Regions from separate parts of the Paenibacillus sp. ACRSA genome, predicted to be linked through region 1. Evidence: predicted binding sites of a transcription regulator. Region 1 holds the regulator's gene; the other holds the start of a gene.
What was found. Region 1 encodes NrdR, which represses ribonucleotide reductase genes. Its sites were predicted from a motif close to AACACNATATATNGTGTT; they were not measured.
Positions count from the first base shown of each region.

Region 2: a site for NrdR is predicted at 4,451-4,468, ahead of MH215_RS15625 (anaerobic ribonucleoside triphosphate reductase). Genes of this name have one in related genera too.

Region 1 covers NZ_JAKRNP010000002.1:965,001-973,020, forward strand. Annotated here, with positions in the region: gene MH215_RS09290 (alpha/beta hydrolase) at 1-577, opposite strand, end outside; gene MH215_RS09295 (winged helix-turn-helix transcriptional regulator) at 1,048-1,386, opposite strand; gene MH215_RS09300 (RidA family protein) at 1,495-1,881, shown strand; gene MH215_RS09305 (stalk domain-containing protein) at 2,017-3,426, opposite strand; tRNA gene MH215_RS09310 (tRNA-Ala) at 3,852-3,924, opposite strand; gene nrdR (transcriptional regulator NrdR) at 4,132-4,599, opposite strand; gene MH215_RS09320 (alpha/beta-type small acid-soluble spore protein) at 4,716-4,937, shown strand; gene MH215_RS09325 (lytic transglycosylase domain-containing protein) at 5,104-5,667, opposite strand; gene coaE (dephospho-CoA kinase) at 5,664-6,260, opposite strand; gene MH215_RS09335 (manganese efflux pump) at 6,270-7,058, opposite strand; gene mutM (DNA-formamidopyrimidine glycosylase) at 7,228-8,020, opposite strand, start outside.
Region 2 covers NZ_JAKRNP010000004.1:487,145-495,164, forward strand. Annotated here, with positions in the region: gene MH215_RS15610 (glycoside hydrolase family 3 C-terminal domain-containing protein) at 1-773, shown strand, start outside; gene MH215_RS15615 (methyl-accepting chemotaxis protein) at 939-1,778, opposite strand; gene nrdG (anaerobic ribonucleoside-triphosphate reductase activating protein) at 1,936-2,445, opposite strand; gene MH215_RS15625 (anaerobic ribonucleoside triphosphate reductase) at 2,442-4,403, opposite strand; gene MH215_RS15630 (hybrid sensor histidine kinase/response regulator) at 4,885-6,522, shown strand; gene MH215_RS15635 (aldo/keto reductase family protein) at 6,677-7,615, shown strand; gene MH215_RS15640 (GGDEF domain-containing protein) at 7,793-8,020, opposite strand, start outside.

The DNA of each region.
Region 1 (8,020 bases):
CATACCCTAAGCTATTGAATAAGTCTACAGAAATTTGCTTCTCAACAAGCGGGTCATTATTGTATGCGGATACAACCTCCGGATCACTACATACACCACTTCCAAGCTCATTCGGAAAATACGTGCCAAGTGGAAGATCCAGCGGCAGCTCTCCGGCAACCTTCGTATTGTAACGCGTGAGTGCTCCTGAAAGTATAATGCCTTTTACCTTGCCAGGGTATTTCGTTCCAAACGCAGAGGTTGCAAAGCCGCCCATGCTATGTCCAATGACAAATAGAGGGGTATCGCCGCTCTCTTGCAATGCTTCTTCAACAATGACATTAACATCATCAATAATATGATGAAAATCACTATAGAACGTGCGCTGTCCTTCTGATCTGGCATGACCCCGGTGGTCAAACCGATAAACACTAACCCCACGTTTATTCAGTTGTTCGGTTACATAATCATAGCGCCCAGCGTGCTCGCATAATCCATGTACGATAACGACCGCTGCCCTCGCTTCGCTAACTACGTCTTTACTGAAATAAAGCTGAGTTCCATCAAATGACTTGATCGTTGTCTCAATCGTGCTCATATTCATCCCATCCTTCTGGTTACACTCAAACACTACATGGAAGATAAATAGATACAATCCTTAGCATAGGAGTGCCTATAATTTGTTTTTCTGATGCACATCAGTTTTTGATTTCATATTCATTACAAATAATATTGTTTCTTGTAGAAACAATATATCATTCGCGTTTACCTTTGTCTACGTATAATTAAAGCGCTTACAACGAAGTTATAATAAATATATTTCGTTCAAGTTACGGTGCTCAATGTAAACTCTTCAAACGGATTCTTTTAGCCTGTCTTGGCAGAAATATATTTAAACTAAAAAAACACCATCACATGATGTGACGGTGCTCTTATGGCGGAGCTCAGGAATGAGTTCTGAATTAAGTTTGACGTAGAACTTCTTATCTCATCGCTGGCGGCGATGCGCTCTATCATTGTGGGATGTTTCTCCTATACAACCAAACTTTCAAAAATTCCACGTTCGTGCTAACTGCGGTTCTTAATTCCCCAATCACATAGCTGTTCCAACACAGGCAACAATGTCTTAGCCTTGTCCGTGAGGCTATACTCAACTTTAGGCGGCACTTGAGGGTACTCCTTCCGCTGAACCATCCCATCGGCCTCCAACTCCTTGAGCTGGGAGCTTAGCGTCTTAAACGTGATTCCCCCAAGCTGCCTTTTCATTTCATTGAAGCGAACCGTTTGTTTTTCCGCTAAGAGATAGAGGATAATCATTTTCCACTTCCCTCCGATTACAGACATTGTATAACCAAACGGTGTATCTGCAATATTTGTATCTCCGCCGTTCAAATCGGATATTCCCATAATTTCACACTATCCTTTCAGATAGTACCTATCTTTAAAGTGCGTACTATCCTATTCTATGTCCCAAGTTTATACTTAGCCTTACTTTGAAGTAAAGGAGAGAATCATATGAATGCAGTTCAAACGTATAATCACAATCTCTGGGATCACGGTATATCACAAGGATATAGTGTGAACGGTACCCTCTACATCTCGGGGCAATTTTCCCATAATGCAGCAGGTGAATTCGTTGGTGCTGGTAACATTGAAACCCAGACGCGGCAAACTCTAGATAATCTAGATCACGTGTTATCCCAATTCGGCATTACGAAAAACAATCTCGCTTATGTTGAGGTATACCTAACCAACGCACAGGAACATGGAGGACAAGTTATTGAGCTTTTTAAAGAGTACCTAGGGGAACACCATCGGCCTGCGGGTAGCCTTATTGGTGTTACCTACCTAGCTTTCCCCGAACAATTAGTCGAGATCAGAGCAGTAGCACATACGGAATAACGCTATGATAAGCGGTTGACCATCTCTCTTTATAAAAAATGAGAAGCGGTGAATCTCAGCATATAGCTGGGAATCCCGCTTCTCATAACAATTAGTACAGTCTGATCGAAAAACTGCCACAATTAAAAGAGCGACTTAGTGCACATACTCCCGCTCAATTCGGACTAACTTGCTACTCTCTTCAAAATCAACGGACAGACCCAACTGTTCAGAAACAAATCGCAGTGGCACAAAGGTTACACCCCGAACGACTGTTGGAGCTACTGAAACTGTCGTTTCTACACCATTAACTCTAACTTGCTGGCTCCCCGTTTTCAAAACAATCTCCTTCTTATCATCTGAGATCCGAATGACGCGATCTGCTGGATCCCACTCGACATTGAGTCCCAATGACTCGCTTACAAGCCTTAATGGAACGAGCGTGCTTCCTTTTTCAATATAAGGACGATTGTTTTCATCGAAATAATTCGTTCCCGTACGTGTCTCATATGACCATACTTTCTCAACAGAAAACTGCAGGTTCCATTTCTCTGTCTCGCCCGGATAGAAGTGCTGGGATAAATCATAAAAGTCTACGGTATAGGAAAGTTCAGCAGCCTGTCCACCCACTGAACGCAAGCCAGTAATGTCAACTTGGTATTTCCCTGTATACTGCTGTACATCGTCCAAACGGAAAATGATTGCATTAGACACCCCGAACCCACTCAATTCCACATTGAGGTAGAGATCCTTGTTTAGATCATTATTTGTACTGTCTAACGTCCATTTTTTCTGGCTTTGTACATCAGTTACTTGTACCTTTACATTCTGCAAAGAAGGCTTCTCATACTTGTCGGGATTCAAAGTCACAGACCATGGGTGAGAACCGCCGAATAATTGCTGCGGGAAATCTGCTGCCGGCCATGCGATGTAATCATAATTCACTGCCTCTGTACGAGACTTATCGAACACCTGCATAGAACCATATTCACCAGCTAGACCAAAACCTACCTTCTGCAAGGAAGGATTAAGCACCCAACGACGATGTCCTACGCGATCTGCATTCCTGCCTATATCTGGCATATAACCTTTAAGTACATTGCTGCTTAGATTTTCCCTCCCGCTTGACAGGTTGCTGCTTTTGGTGGATTGATAGCCTTTGTTATAAAAATCATCCGTCATATCCGCTGGCTTCTCTGGGTAGTGAGATAGCTTATCGGTAGCTGCCAGTAAGACCGCACCATGCTGTGCCAACTCATTCAATTCGTTATCCAACTGCACATCACTTGGCAACCCAGCCAAGGCACGAACCAGATTCGTAGCTAACAAGGCTTGTTCAAGCATCGTCTGATTCACTTTTCCGATCTCATAGGGTGCTTTAAAGGAAGGTTCGGTATCATAAGTCTTTAATTCAGTGTTCATGTCTTGCAATTGATTCCATGTTCGCTTGACTTCATCCCGTTCTGGAAAATGAAGTCCCGCTGCTGATGTCAGATTAGGCGTGAGCATGAATATCACAACCCACATCATCATCACAGCAGCGCATCGCAATACATTTCGTTTCATCTCTGTTATTCCCCATTCTCTTAGTAGCTATTGTTACAAAAGTCTTTGATCTAAAAAATGAATGTCCCTCTAGCTTTAACTATGTATCTCTCCGCAAGATGTTCCTAAAGAAAAGCTCACTCCTTTACTATCATATTTAGTTGCTTCTGTGATATAAACTTATAAACCTTCCATCATCATATCAGAACCCTTATATGGGTTCTACTACATTTATTCAAGCTGACTGTCCTTGTCATGAAGCGCGGCACCGAGTGCTGGGAGCTGCACGCGGGTGTGAAAGTAGAGGCTTCCTTTAGTGATAGAAGCGTCACCTTTTAATTTTTTCGTGTGCACTGAATTTCTTGCATCTGAAAACTGCACTTTAACAAGGCAAAAACCCGCCAAACACTAGACAGTCCTTGTGTTTGGCGGGTTCTCTTTAGTTATGGAGCCTAGGGGGATCGAACCCCTGACCTCATCGCTGCCAGCGATGCGCTCTCCCAGCTGAGCTAAGGCCCCAGGATATACAATGATAACTTGTCCACCAATGCAATATTGCGTAGGCGACCCCTTTATCATATTCAATACCTGTTTTACTGTCAATATCTTTTTCTATTCGCTCAACACAGCCCAAAGGATCTGGAGAAGAACAATCTTCCTACCTGGAACACAATCATGATGACGTATCGTAACCCCAGCTTGCTCTTCTCCCTTTGCCCCAGGAATCTAATCCTCCAGGTCTTCTTTGGACAGCAATGATTTCAATTCTTTCATGAACATATTGATATCTTTGAATTGACGGTACACCGAAGCAAAGCGAACATATGCCACTTCATCCACGGGAAAGAGCTGTTCCATCAATAATTCGCCAATCTGGCGACTTTCCACTTCCGCATCAGCGGTATTACGCAAAGACTTCTCTACTTCAGAAACCATCATCTCAAGTGTCTCCACCGAGACTGGACGTTTCTCACATGCGCGAATAAGTCCGCGGAGTATTTTATCCCGACTGAACTCTTCTCGGCTTCCATCTTTCTTAATAACAATCAGCGGTGTTTCTTCCACCATCTCAAATGTGGTAAATCGGCGGCTACATTGCTCGCATTCCCGACGGCGACGAATGGATTTTGCTTCATTGGCCGGACGGGAATCAAGCACCTTGGTGCCCATAAAAGCACAATAAGGACATTTCATTTTTTGGTCACTTCCCATGTTTGACTTTTTTCCATAAGTTCCCTGTAAGCATTTTGTAATGAAAATGGTATCTACGACACATAATACTTTTACCAACCGCGAGGAGGTGAACAGCAATGGCACAAAGCAACGGTAACTCCAACAACTTGGTGGTAACTAAAGCTTCCGCAGCCCTGGAACAACTGAAATACGAAGTTGCTCAAGAACTCGGAATCAGCATCCCACAAGACGGATACCAAGGTAACATGACTTCTTACGAGAACGGTTCGATCGGTGGATACATCACGAAGCGTCTGGTAACAATTGCAGAACAGCAATTGGCAGGTCAATACCAATAATATCTGCATCGTAATACGGTATTATAGAGGAGCATGGGGCGACCGGTGAACAACCGGTCTGCTCTGTGCTTCTACTATTATAACCGACTCTTGTACCGTGCATGAGAACCATACATTTTCACACACTTACCTGCATCTAGCTACAGCATCACACGATATATCCGAACTAGAACGTATTATAGATCTTAACATATTGATTATAATAATAAATGACGCGTTGTACATAGTGCCGGGTTTCCCCAAAAGGAATGTCCTTGACTGTATCAAATGACCCATCCCACACTCCATCTCGGAGCCAGCTACTTACCTTACCTGGTCCCGCATTATACGCAGCAATCATGACCGCCTCATTGCCATCAAACTGATCGGACAAGTTCTTCAGATACCAAGTACCAAGCTGAATGTTCCTCTCAGGTTTATGCTTCAGTTCTTCTAATGACGTACCCGGAATTTTGGCCTGCTCCATAATCCAATTGGCCGTATCCGGCATGAGTTGCATAAGTCCAATGGCACCACGCTTAGATTCCAAGCTTGTTTTGAAATTAGTCTCTACCTTAATAATTGAGGCAATTAGAAACGGGTCTACTTCATAGCTATAAGATTGTGCCCGAATCTCTTCCTTATAATGAATCGGGTAGAACCAAGCCATCCAGTTCGTATTCAAGAACAGCACTAGAACGAAGGAAACAAACATCAACAGCAGTACCCGCTTCTTACGTAGCCATTTCATATTAATCCCTTACCTTGCAGGAAAGAGATGACTTGCTGCTCTGTATCGTGCCATGCTCCACTGTTATCAATAACGATATCAGCAAGCTGCTTTTTCTGCTCGATATCCATCTGAGCCGCAATCCGGGCGTCAGCCTGTTCACCAGTCAACTCATCTCGGCTCATCAATCGTTCCCTCTGTATCGCTCTAGGTACGTATACAACGATGACTTCATCGAACCCTTTTTCCAGACCAGACTCATACAACAAAGGAATATCCGATACCACAAGCTTATCCGGGTTTGCCTGCTCATATGCAGCCGCTCGTTCTCTCATCTCTCGGCGAATTGCCGGATGGGTAATAGCCTCAAGCGCTTTACGTTCCTCTGGATGCTGGAAAACAATACTACCTAGCTTCTTCCGATCCAATGTCCCATCTTCATGAAGAATGGCTTGTCCGAACCGCTGAACAGCGGCAGCCAAAACAGGATGCCCGGGCATCATGACCTCCCGGGCAATAACGTCTGCATCAATGAGCAGCGCTCCTTTACTGGCAAGAAGGGCGGAAACACTGCTCTTTCCTGTGGCGATCCCGCCGGTTAAGCCAATATTCATCATTTCACCTCACAACAGCTTCATTATTCCCATAAACATTAATAACAGTGCTGGCAACACGGACAATCGACGCATCCATTGCAGCGCAGCAAAACGAAGTCCAACCTTCATCCCGAGTGACAGAAATGCTCCACTGAACAACGCAATGACAAGTGCTGTCCATAACGTTGGAAATCCGAGTAGTGCAGCTCCAAGCCCTGCACCGAATGCATCCAGTGATAGAGCAATACCCAGCCACATCGCTTCTTGAGTCGAGATGCTTCCCGAATTGTCCATGTCTGCCTTGGAGGGACTTCGGAGTATTTGAATGACGACACCTAATTTTCGAAGTTCTAAGGTGAAGACCATCCGCTCCACAGATCCACCTGAAGCTGATTGCTCCAGTTCCAATGCGAGAACCTGGTTTTTCCCTTTGGAAGTTACCTCTTGCTCCGTTAAGGCTATTGTTCCGTTGGCTCTACTCTCTACATGCTCGCTTGCCGAAGTTTCCACTGTACCTTCATCCGTTTCCGCTCTTTCCTTACTCTGCTTGCGTATAAGCTGGAATAGTGACCATCCACCAATCGCAATCAATATCACAGCCCCAACTTCGGATGCTACATTCGGCGAAACTACATGGGATAGCAGCACCCCTACCTGCATAGACAAGGCGATTACTAATCCCGAACAAATAGAGATAACCGCAATGGATAGCAACGGAATCTTGGTTTTGCGCAGCCCATATGTAATCCCGACTCCAAAACCATCTAAACTAAGCGCCAAAGCAAGCGCCAGTAATGAAATAAAATGATGCAGCACCCCGGATTCCTCCCCTGTGCGGATCCATTCCAACCGACAGATGTCAGTATGGGTATACGCCCGCTTATTTCTGCCATATCAGTATATGGAAGGAGGAACCCAAGGGTGCTTCAGTTTAAAAGATCGCTCAAAAAGTAATGTTTACTTCAGGCGCAGCGTAGCGACGCAACTACAGTATCGGCTGGCATTTCGGGCAGTAATGCGTACCTCTGCCACCCACCACACTTTTCTCAATCATTGTACCGCAATTATGGCAAGGCTCGGCTTTGCGTCCATAAATTTTCAATTGATGCTGGAACATGCCCATCTCACCTTGACCATTCACATAAGACTTAATCGATGAGCCACCTGCATTAACCGCATCCTGCAATGTGGACACAATTGCTTCGTGCAACACCGTTAGCTGAGCTTCAGACAAAGTTTTGGCAATCGTCTCTGGATGAATACCTGCGCGGAACAGAGCCTCGTCCACATATATATTCCCAATCCCGACGACATATGCCTGATTCAACAATACCGCCTTGATCTTGGTTGTCCGTTTGCCAACGGCATCGCGAAAGGCAGCGACCGTAAACGCCGGATCAAGCGGTTCTAAACCTAGCTTCAACAAGGGTTTGGAGACAAGCTCCTCTCCCGCATTGAACAAATGCATTGTGCCAAACTGGCGTACATCCTTATAACGCAATTCCGTTCCGTCGGTGAAGTGGAAGATTACATGTGTATGCTTCTCTACCTCTTCGTTCTGCTGGTACACACCATAACGCCCTTCCATCCGAAGATGAGAGACAAGCACCAGCCCGTCCAGCAAAATACGTAAAAACTTCCCTCTGCGCTCCACACCGATAACTGTATGTCCCGCGAGTTCTAATGCAAAAGCATCTATATCGTCCGGCCGCTGAATAATTCGCGGCAAACTAACCGTAACTCGATCAATGGTCTTGCCTACGATAAGTTGATTCAAT
Region 2 (8,020 bases), on a different contig from region 1:
ATCCGTTCGGACATGGATTGACGTATGCAGCATTCAAATACAGCAATCTAGAGCTGAGACCTGTCCAGGCAGGAACAGAAGATGATATTACGGTAACTGTGGATGTCACGAATACAGGCACAATCGCGAGCGATGAGGTTGTACAATTGTATGTACGTGCAGGCAAATCTCGTGTGAAACGTCCGCTCAAAACGTTAAAAGGATTCCGTCGCCTTCATATTGAAGCCGGAGCAACCGTTAACGTGAGCTTCAAGCTTCCAGTTCAAGAATTGGCCTTCTGGGATGTGACTCAGGATCGCTATGTGGTAGAGTCTGGAACCTATTCGATTATGGTGGGGAAATCCTCTTCGGATATTCAGCTTGTTGCCGATCTGACGGTTGAGGGAGAGACAATTCCAGCCCGAAACTTGAGTGTCTCTACACGAGCTGAGAACTATGATGCGTACCTCAGTGTAGATCTGGATGAGAGCAAAGAAGGCGGAACAGCTATCCGTGCTCTTGGAGAACGGGGATGGGTTCTGTATAAGGATGCAGATCTCGGCAGTGAAACGACTGAGCTGGAAGCACGTGTATCCTCCGAACAGGAGGGGGCTGTAGTGGAAGTTCGATTGGGTTCCCCTGATGGTACATTGGCAGGACGTACTGAGCTGGCACAAGGTGGAGCCCAACAATGGTCTTCGGTAAAAGCAGAGCTTACGGGTGCATCAGGCATACAGGATGTATATATCCTATTATCAGCAGGAGTGCGTCTCAGCCAATTTCAGATTCGCTAATTGAGCCAAATCCTATTAATCTAATGCAAAGAACCTTCGAAACCATGTGTATGGTGGGCTCGAAGGTTCTTTTTTGTGCAACTTATATTTCACAGACGAATCATTGTTTAATCATTCTGAAATGTGTCTTATAGGCAGGGCTGCTTTAATTATCAAATGAATTTGCTATTGTGCTTCTGTTTTAATAATTTTATCAATAAATTGTTTGAGCTGTTGATTGGTTGCATTTAATTCATCGATCGTTGTCATAAAATTGTTAACGAGTTCTGCCTGTTCTTGCGAACTCGCACTAATCTCACCAATCTCATTTTCCATTCCCTGTATCGATTGCCGAACAGCTAGAAGAGATTCTTCAATGCGAGTAGTTGCATCCTTGGTATCTACAGACAGCTTGCGAATCTCCTTAGCAACGACTCCAAATCCTGCACCTGCTTCACCTACACGAGCAGCTTCAATGGCTGCATTTAAGCCAAGCAGATTCGTCTGCTCGGATATTTCGCGAATAAAGCTGGCAACCTGATTGACGTTACTCGATTTCTGCACCGCTTCTTTGGAATTGTTCAAAATCTCTTCCGTCGTGGCACTGAGTTCTTCCGAGTGTGCAGCGACATGCTGTACGCTGTCCATGAGTTGATTGGTAAGGTTGTCGGCTGCATCCATAAGCTGTTGAAGCTGATCTTGGTCATCCATGCTATACAGGATGTTTAAGAGAGCCAGAATGTTCCCTTGAGTATCCTTAATGGGAATAAAAGCAACATCAAAAGGGATTCCGAATAACTCTTTGGGATAGTGATCCCATCTTTTTTCTGTACCGCCTTTTAAATCTTGAAAATTCGTATTGGATTCCAGCAGAGGGTCTCCAGCTTGGTAATTCAGTTGCTTCAGTGATTCTCCCGCAGAAAAATACAAAAATTTCTCGTGATCGATAATGGAAAGGGTTACATCTTGACGCATGGCCACTCGAAAATAAGGCATAACCGCAATTAGTGCTTGAACAATATCCATATGTAATGATCCTCCTAAATGACTTGAAATGAAATACTAGCAAAATATTTAATACATGCCTATATTATATATCGTCATCTAACAGAGTTCAAAATAGATCAAGCAAAGACATTGCGTAAAAACTTATGAAGTATGCTTACAAAAGAAAAAAAAGACGTTACGATGCATCCATCTGCAAGGTAACGATCTTCTGGTTGATTTGTGTTGCTCTCACATCAATAATTCGTTGGTTACGGCTACCGCGATAAACTAAAGAAACATCTCGTTCCGCGGCGACATAACGCCCATCAATAATGACGTCACATAATTCGGCTAGTGCTGCCCGAGACGGCTCCAGCACTAGTTCTTCATACGTAAATCCAGTGTATGCCCAGACAGACAGATCAGAGCGTAGGGCTCGAAATTGTTGAACCCAAGGGATCAGATCGGCTGCCGAGAAAAAGGGGTCGCCACCACATAAGGTTACGCCATCCAGCAGAGGATGGGTTGTAACCTCATGCATGATTTCTTGCTGCTTTTCCTTCGTAAACGGCTCACCTGAGCGAAAGCTCCATGAGTCTGGGCTGAAACAGCCTGGACAAGCATGGCGACAGCCACTGATGAACAACACTGCACGTAAGCCGGGGCCTTCATTGACAGATTCAGGGATGTAGCCGTGCAGGTTCACTTATGCTTCACCCGATCTCGAACTTCAGCTTGTTTGGCACCGTTGAATCGTACCTTGTAATCCCCGGTGAGATAACCGGTAACCCGGCGTAGACGTTGGAAATGCACATTGTTCTCGTGAATGCCACAGTTCGGGCAGCTCTCCCCAATGACACCTTCATAGCCGCAAGATGGGCAGCGATCAATGGGGTGATTGATGGAGAAGTAGCCAATATCTTGTGCCAATGCATATTGCACAATTCGCTGGAAAGCCTTCGTGTTGGCCCGCACATTCCCATCAAGCTCAACATAGGAGATTGCTCCGGCGTTACATAGCGTATGGAAAGGTGCCTCAAGTTCAATCTTGCGGTAGGCAGGTAGGTTGTAATATACAGGCACATGGAACGAATTCGTGTAATACTCACGGTCATTAACACCTGCAATCGAACCGAATCGCTTACGGTCAATCGTTGTGAATTTACCAGATAGACCTTCGGCAGGTGTAGCGAACAGTGTAATGTTCAAGTTATGTAATTCACTCATTCGGTCGCAGAATTCGCGCATCGTACGAATGACATTTACTGCTTCTTGATGAATATGAGGATCTTGACCATGGTGTCGTCCATATAGAGCAGTCATACATTCCGCAAGACCGATGAAACCAATGGATAACGTACCATGTTTCAAGAGATCAGCCACCGGTTCATCGGGATCTAATTGTTTACCACCTTCCCATACACCCTCACGCATCATAAAATCAGAGGCTTTAGCTGGCTGCGCCTTCTGAATCTGATATCGATGAAGCAGACCTGAAGCTGCTTGCTCCATAACCGATTGAAGTGCAGCATAAAAGCCTGTCCGATCGGCTACAGCGCGTGTTCCCTGACAGATGCCGAACCGAATACCTAGTTTAACCAAGTTGATCGTATTGAAAGACAGATTACCTTTTCCGCTCTGACGGTTACGTCCGAACCGGTCTGCCAGTGTACGTGTACGGCATCCCATCGTAGCAATAATGGTGTCCGGATCATCTGGCTGATAGAACGGCAGATTGAACGAAGCATCCACATTAACAAAATTAGGGTACATGCGGCGCGAAGAACAGGTGACGGCAAGCTGAAATAGATCATAGTTGGGCTCTCCAGAAGCCTGATTAACCCCTTGTTTACACTGGAAAATATGCTGTGGGAATACAGGTGTCTCCCCGTTCCCTAGACCACGGATGGTAGCTTCTAGCAACGAGCGAGATACGAGTCGTCCTTCGGCTGATGTGCAGATTCCGTAATTAAGTGATGTGAACGGAATTTGTCCTCCAGCACGGCTGCTCATAGTATTAAGGTTATGGATCAATGATTCAGCAGCTTGTTCGGTCTCTAGGATTGTCTCATCCATGGCAAAATCATAGGCACGTGGGCATTGCTCCTGTGCTTCAGCACTATCCAGATACAGTTGCTCATCCGGAATGTAAGCATGCTCTCCAAAGAGGCGTTGCCCTTTACGATAATGCTTCCGGAAGGAGCGCCGCACATAAGGTGCAAGATCCCAATCTATTTTATTAGCAGATACACCGCCGTATTGACTATTCTGTTGAGATTGAAAAATAATAGCTACCAATGCCATCGCTGACATGATCGTCTGGGGAGTACGGACTGAGCCGTTACCCGTATTGAAGCCAGAGGCGAGCAATCGGTCAAATGGAATGAAGATACAGTTGGTTGTGCCGAGTCCATACTGATCAAGGTCATGAACATAGAGGTCTCCATGCTCCACAGCTTGCGCAAGACCTTCGGGCAGGACATGGCGAACAGCATGCCATTTAGCTGTCTCTGAACCGAGCCGGCTCATTTTTCCGCTAAATGAATCTCCATTCAGGTTGGCATTCTCCCTTAACGTATCCGCATCTTCAGCCCCAATAATCCGTCTGCCAAGGTCAGATAGTAGGTCATTTGCTGGTGGAGAGGCACATTCAAGCATATTCATTTAAGGTTCCTCCTATAATGAGAGTATATATTGGCTAAGCCTGATTAAATACTACATGTAGTTTTTCATTATCCATTTATAAACTATATATGGATTTTTGGGTGTGATAATGATCACATCATAATCATGGCTAAACAGGAGATATGTCTGCAGAATGTGGATAAAGGTTTCCAAAGTTGAATTCGAAGAGTATAATTTCTTTTTATGCTACACCGCGTCAAAACATCTCGCTCACGGACATAAAATCTAGGATTAATGGTAGATGATCATCGGCCATTCCTAGCGTGAAGATCCAGCGAAACAGGAGCTTCCTAGAATGAGCAGCGATCCTGAAATCGCCTGTGTGATTCTTCTGAATGTCCGTGGTGTTAAAACATATATGTACAGGTTGTGACAACTGGTTCAGGAGTTTTTTTTACCCTCATATATCTTTTTGGATTGATTCTAATTTGAAGCGCAGCTTAGACAAGAGGGGTGAGTCATGGGAACCACAGGTGTTGCAAGAGGCTTTTATGAAAATATACAGGAAGCTGCGACCCACATCGTGGACGTATTAAGTGGGATTCTGCAGGTAAATACCATCTTCGTTGCCAGCAATGATGGCATGACGAATGTGATTCTTGAGGCATTTAACCGTCATGAGCAGTTGGTCACTAAAGGTAGCGAGCTTCCATTTGAGACATCCTACTGTAGTTTGGTTTTGCAAGATAAAAGCAGTGAGCTAACCATTAAAGATACGGCGCAGCATCCATTAACACGTTTTATGGATGTGACGGATGGTTTGGGGAGTCGATTCTTCATCGGAGTCCCTATTTTGCGGCGATCGGGTGATGCGTTTGGTACCATCTGCCTAATGGACAACCCGGATTACCAACTAAGTGAAACGGATATGAAAACACTGAAAGCGATGGCTGTTTTTCTCGGATACGTCATTGATCTCGAAGATAGCCTGTTGATGCAGGAACAGAAGCTGAATGATACGGAACAGCTAAAGGCTCAGTTGCAAGCAGAGAAGGAACGAGCCGAGTCCGAGGCCATGACCAAAACGCAGATGCTTGCGTTAATGAGCCACGAAATTCGCAACCCATTGAACGGGATTCTGGGGTTAACAGATCTCATGCGAACGCCAGATATGCCCGAAGAGCATCTGGAGTATGTGAACATGATTGAGACAAGTGGCAATATATTATTATCCTTACTGAACAACATGATGAACTTCAACATCAATGATACAGGCAAAACGGTTGTACACGATGATCCATTTGATCTGGTGTCTACAATTGAGAATACGGTGTATCTTCATGTTGGACAGGCGATCAGCAAGGGTATTGAGGTTGGTTTGAACCTGGAGATGAATGTATCCCAAGTATTTGTAGGGGATGAGATCAAGATTGGGCAACTGCTGGCACATGTGCTGAAATACGCTATTGATTATACACGGACTGGTTCGGTGCTGATCACGGCCGTTGTGGATGAAGAGAGTACAGACAACCAAGCTGTACTCCTGTTGAATGTGAAGTATAGCGGCAAGATGCTGCCTGCGGACAAGATGCGACAGGTGCTTCATACTTCAGACGGGAGTATCAGCACACAGCGGATCGTTGGTACGAATCTGGGGTTAGCAGTGAGTCAGAATCTAGCGATTCTGATGAATGGAAGTATTCAGATCAACAGCTTGGGGGAAGACGAGACGGAATTCCAGATTAGGCTGCCACTGCTTAGACACTGGGAGCTACCTCAGCTTACCAGCATCCAGCAGCGATTGAAGGGAACGAAGGTATTACTTGCCAAAGACCCGGACATCTTGCAGGGTGTATCTTCCTTGATGCGAAGATGGAAGATGGATGTGCATATGACCTCAGGCTCAGCAGAGGCATATAGCTGGATGGAAGACGGCTTCAGCCCGGATGTAGCGGTAATTGATATGGGATTGGTCGAAGGTGGTGCGGTCGATTTTGTGCATAACCTGAAATCTCGTGCTCACGCACTGCCGATTATTGTACTCGTGCCCTATGGTATGCATATTAACCCCCAAGAGGCAGAAGTATTTGACGCCGTTCTAACGAAACCCGTGAGACAGGCTGATCTATTAAACGCGTTGAGCGTTATCTTGCATTAGAGGGTCATCTATAGGATCTGTAGCGCATCTGTTCATCAGGTGCGCTTATTTCTTTTTGGAGTCTGGTCAAAATGATTCGTTTAACGTGTACAGTTGCGTTACAATAGAAGGGAACGTCATCATAAATGATTTATACAAGGAGGATGTGCAATCAATGGAGTATCGCAGATTAGGTGGAAGCGGACTGAAAGTAAGCGAAATCAGCTTGGGTAGCTGGCTGACATACGGAGGATATGTGGAACGTGAAAATGCGGTGAAATCGATTGAAACCGCATTCGATGAAGGTATTAACTTTTTTGATACAGCTAACGTGTATGAGCGTGGCGCAGCAGAGGAGCTGCTTGGTCAGACGTTGAAAGCATACTCTCGTGATTCTTATGTTCTGGCAACAAAAGTATTTGGCAAAATGGGCGACGGCCCTAATGACCAGGGATTATCCCGCAAACATATTATGGAGCAATGCGACGCGAGCTTGAAGCGTCTTGGAGCCGATTATGTGGACATTTACTATTGCCATCGCTACCATACGGAAACACCGATTGAAGAGACACTACGCGCGTTAGATGATCTGGTACGTCAAGGTAAGGTGCTGTATGTGGGTGTTAGCCAATGGACAGCAGCTCAGATGGAGGCGGCGCTGGGTACAGCAGATCGTCTGTTATTGGATCACATCGTGGTGAACCAACCGGTATATAATATGTTTGATCGATACATCGAGAAGGAGATTATTCCACTAGGTGAACAAAAAGGCATTGGACAAGTTGTTTATTCTCCGCTTGCTCAAGGCTTATTGACCGGGAAATACACGTCAATATCGGATATTCCTGAGAATAGCCGTGCAGCCAAGCTCGGCTGGGACGAAGGCAAGATCAATGCAGATCGAATCGGTAAAGTTCGCCAACTGATCGAGGTGGCAGCCAAGCTAGATCTGAAGGTGGGTCAACTGGCACTTGCTTGGATTCTGCGTCAACAAAATGTATCTAGTGCACTTGTAGGCGCAAGTCGTCCAGAACAAGTGAAGGAGAACGTTGTAGCTTCTGGTGTGAAGTTGGATGCGTCCATTATTGAAGAGATTGAGCAAATTTTGGCTTAATATGAGGTGGCCTATCGGCGTCTGAACGATATGAAATGAAGAAAGGGATGCACTCTCAAACCGCCTAGATGGACGGATGAGAGGACATCCCTTTTAATCTTATACGTGATCGGAAGGTTACTCTGTCATCGGAGTGGTAAGTGTAAGATTCTTTAGTTCATTTTATATAACGAGACACTATAATCTATGTTGCACAGGGAGTGGCAGTGAGCGCTTCTTCATAACACATACCCGATTCCGTCCTGTATTTTTGGCCTCGTACAAGCCACGATCCGCCTGCTCGAAGAAGTCATCGTCATCTTTGTCGTCGCAGTTATCTGGAAACACGGCCACGCCGATCGAAACGGTTAGACGTGTTGTATTTCCGTCAGGAAGAGAAAAGAGATACCTCTCTACAGCTTTCCG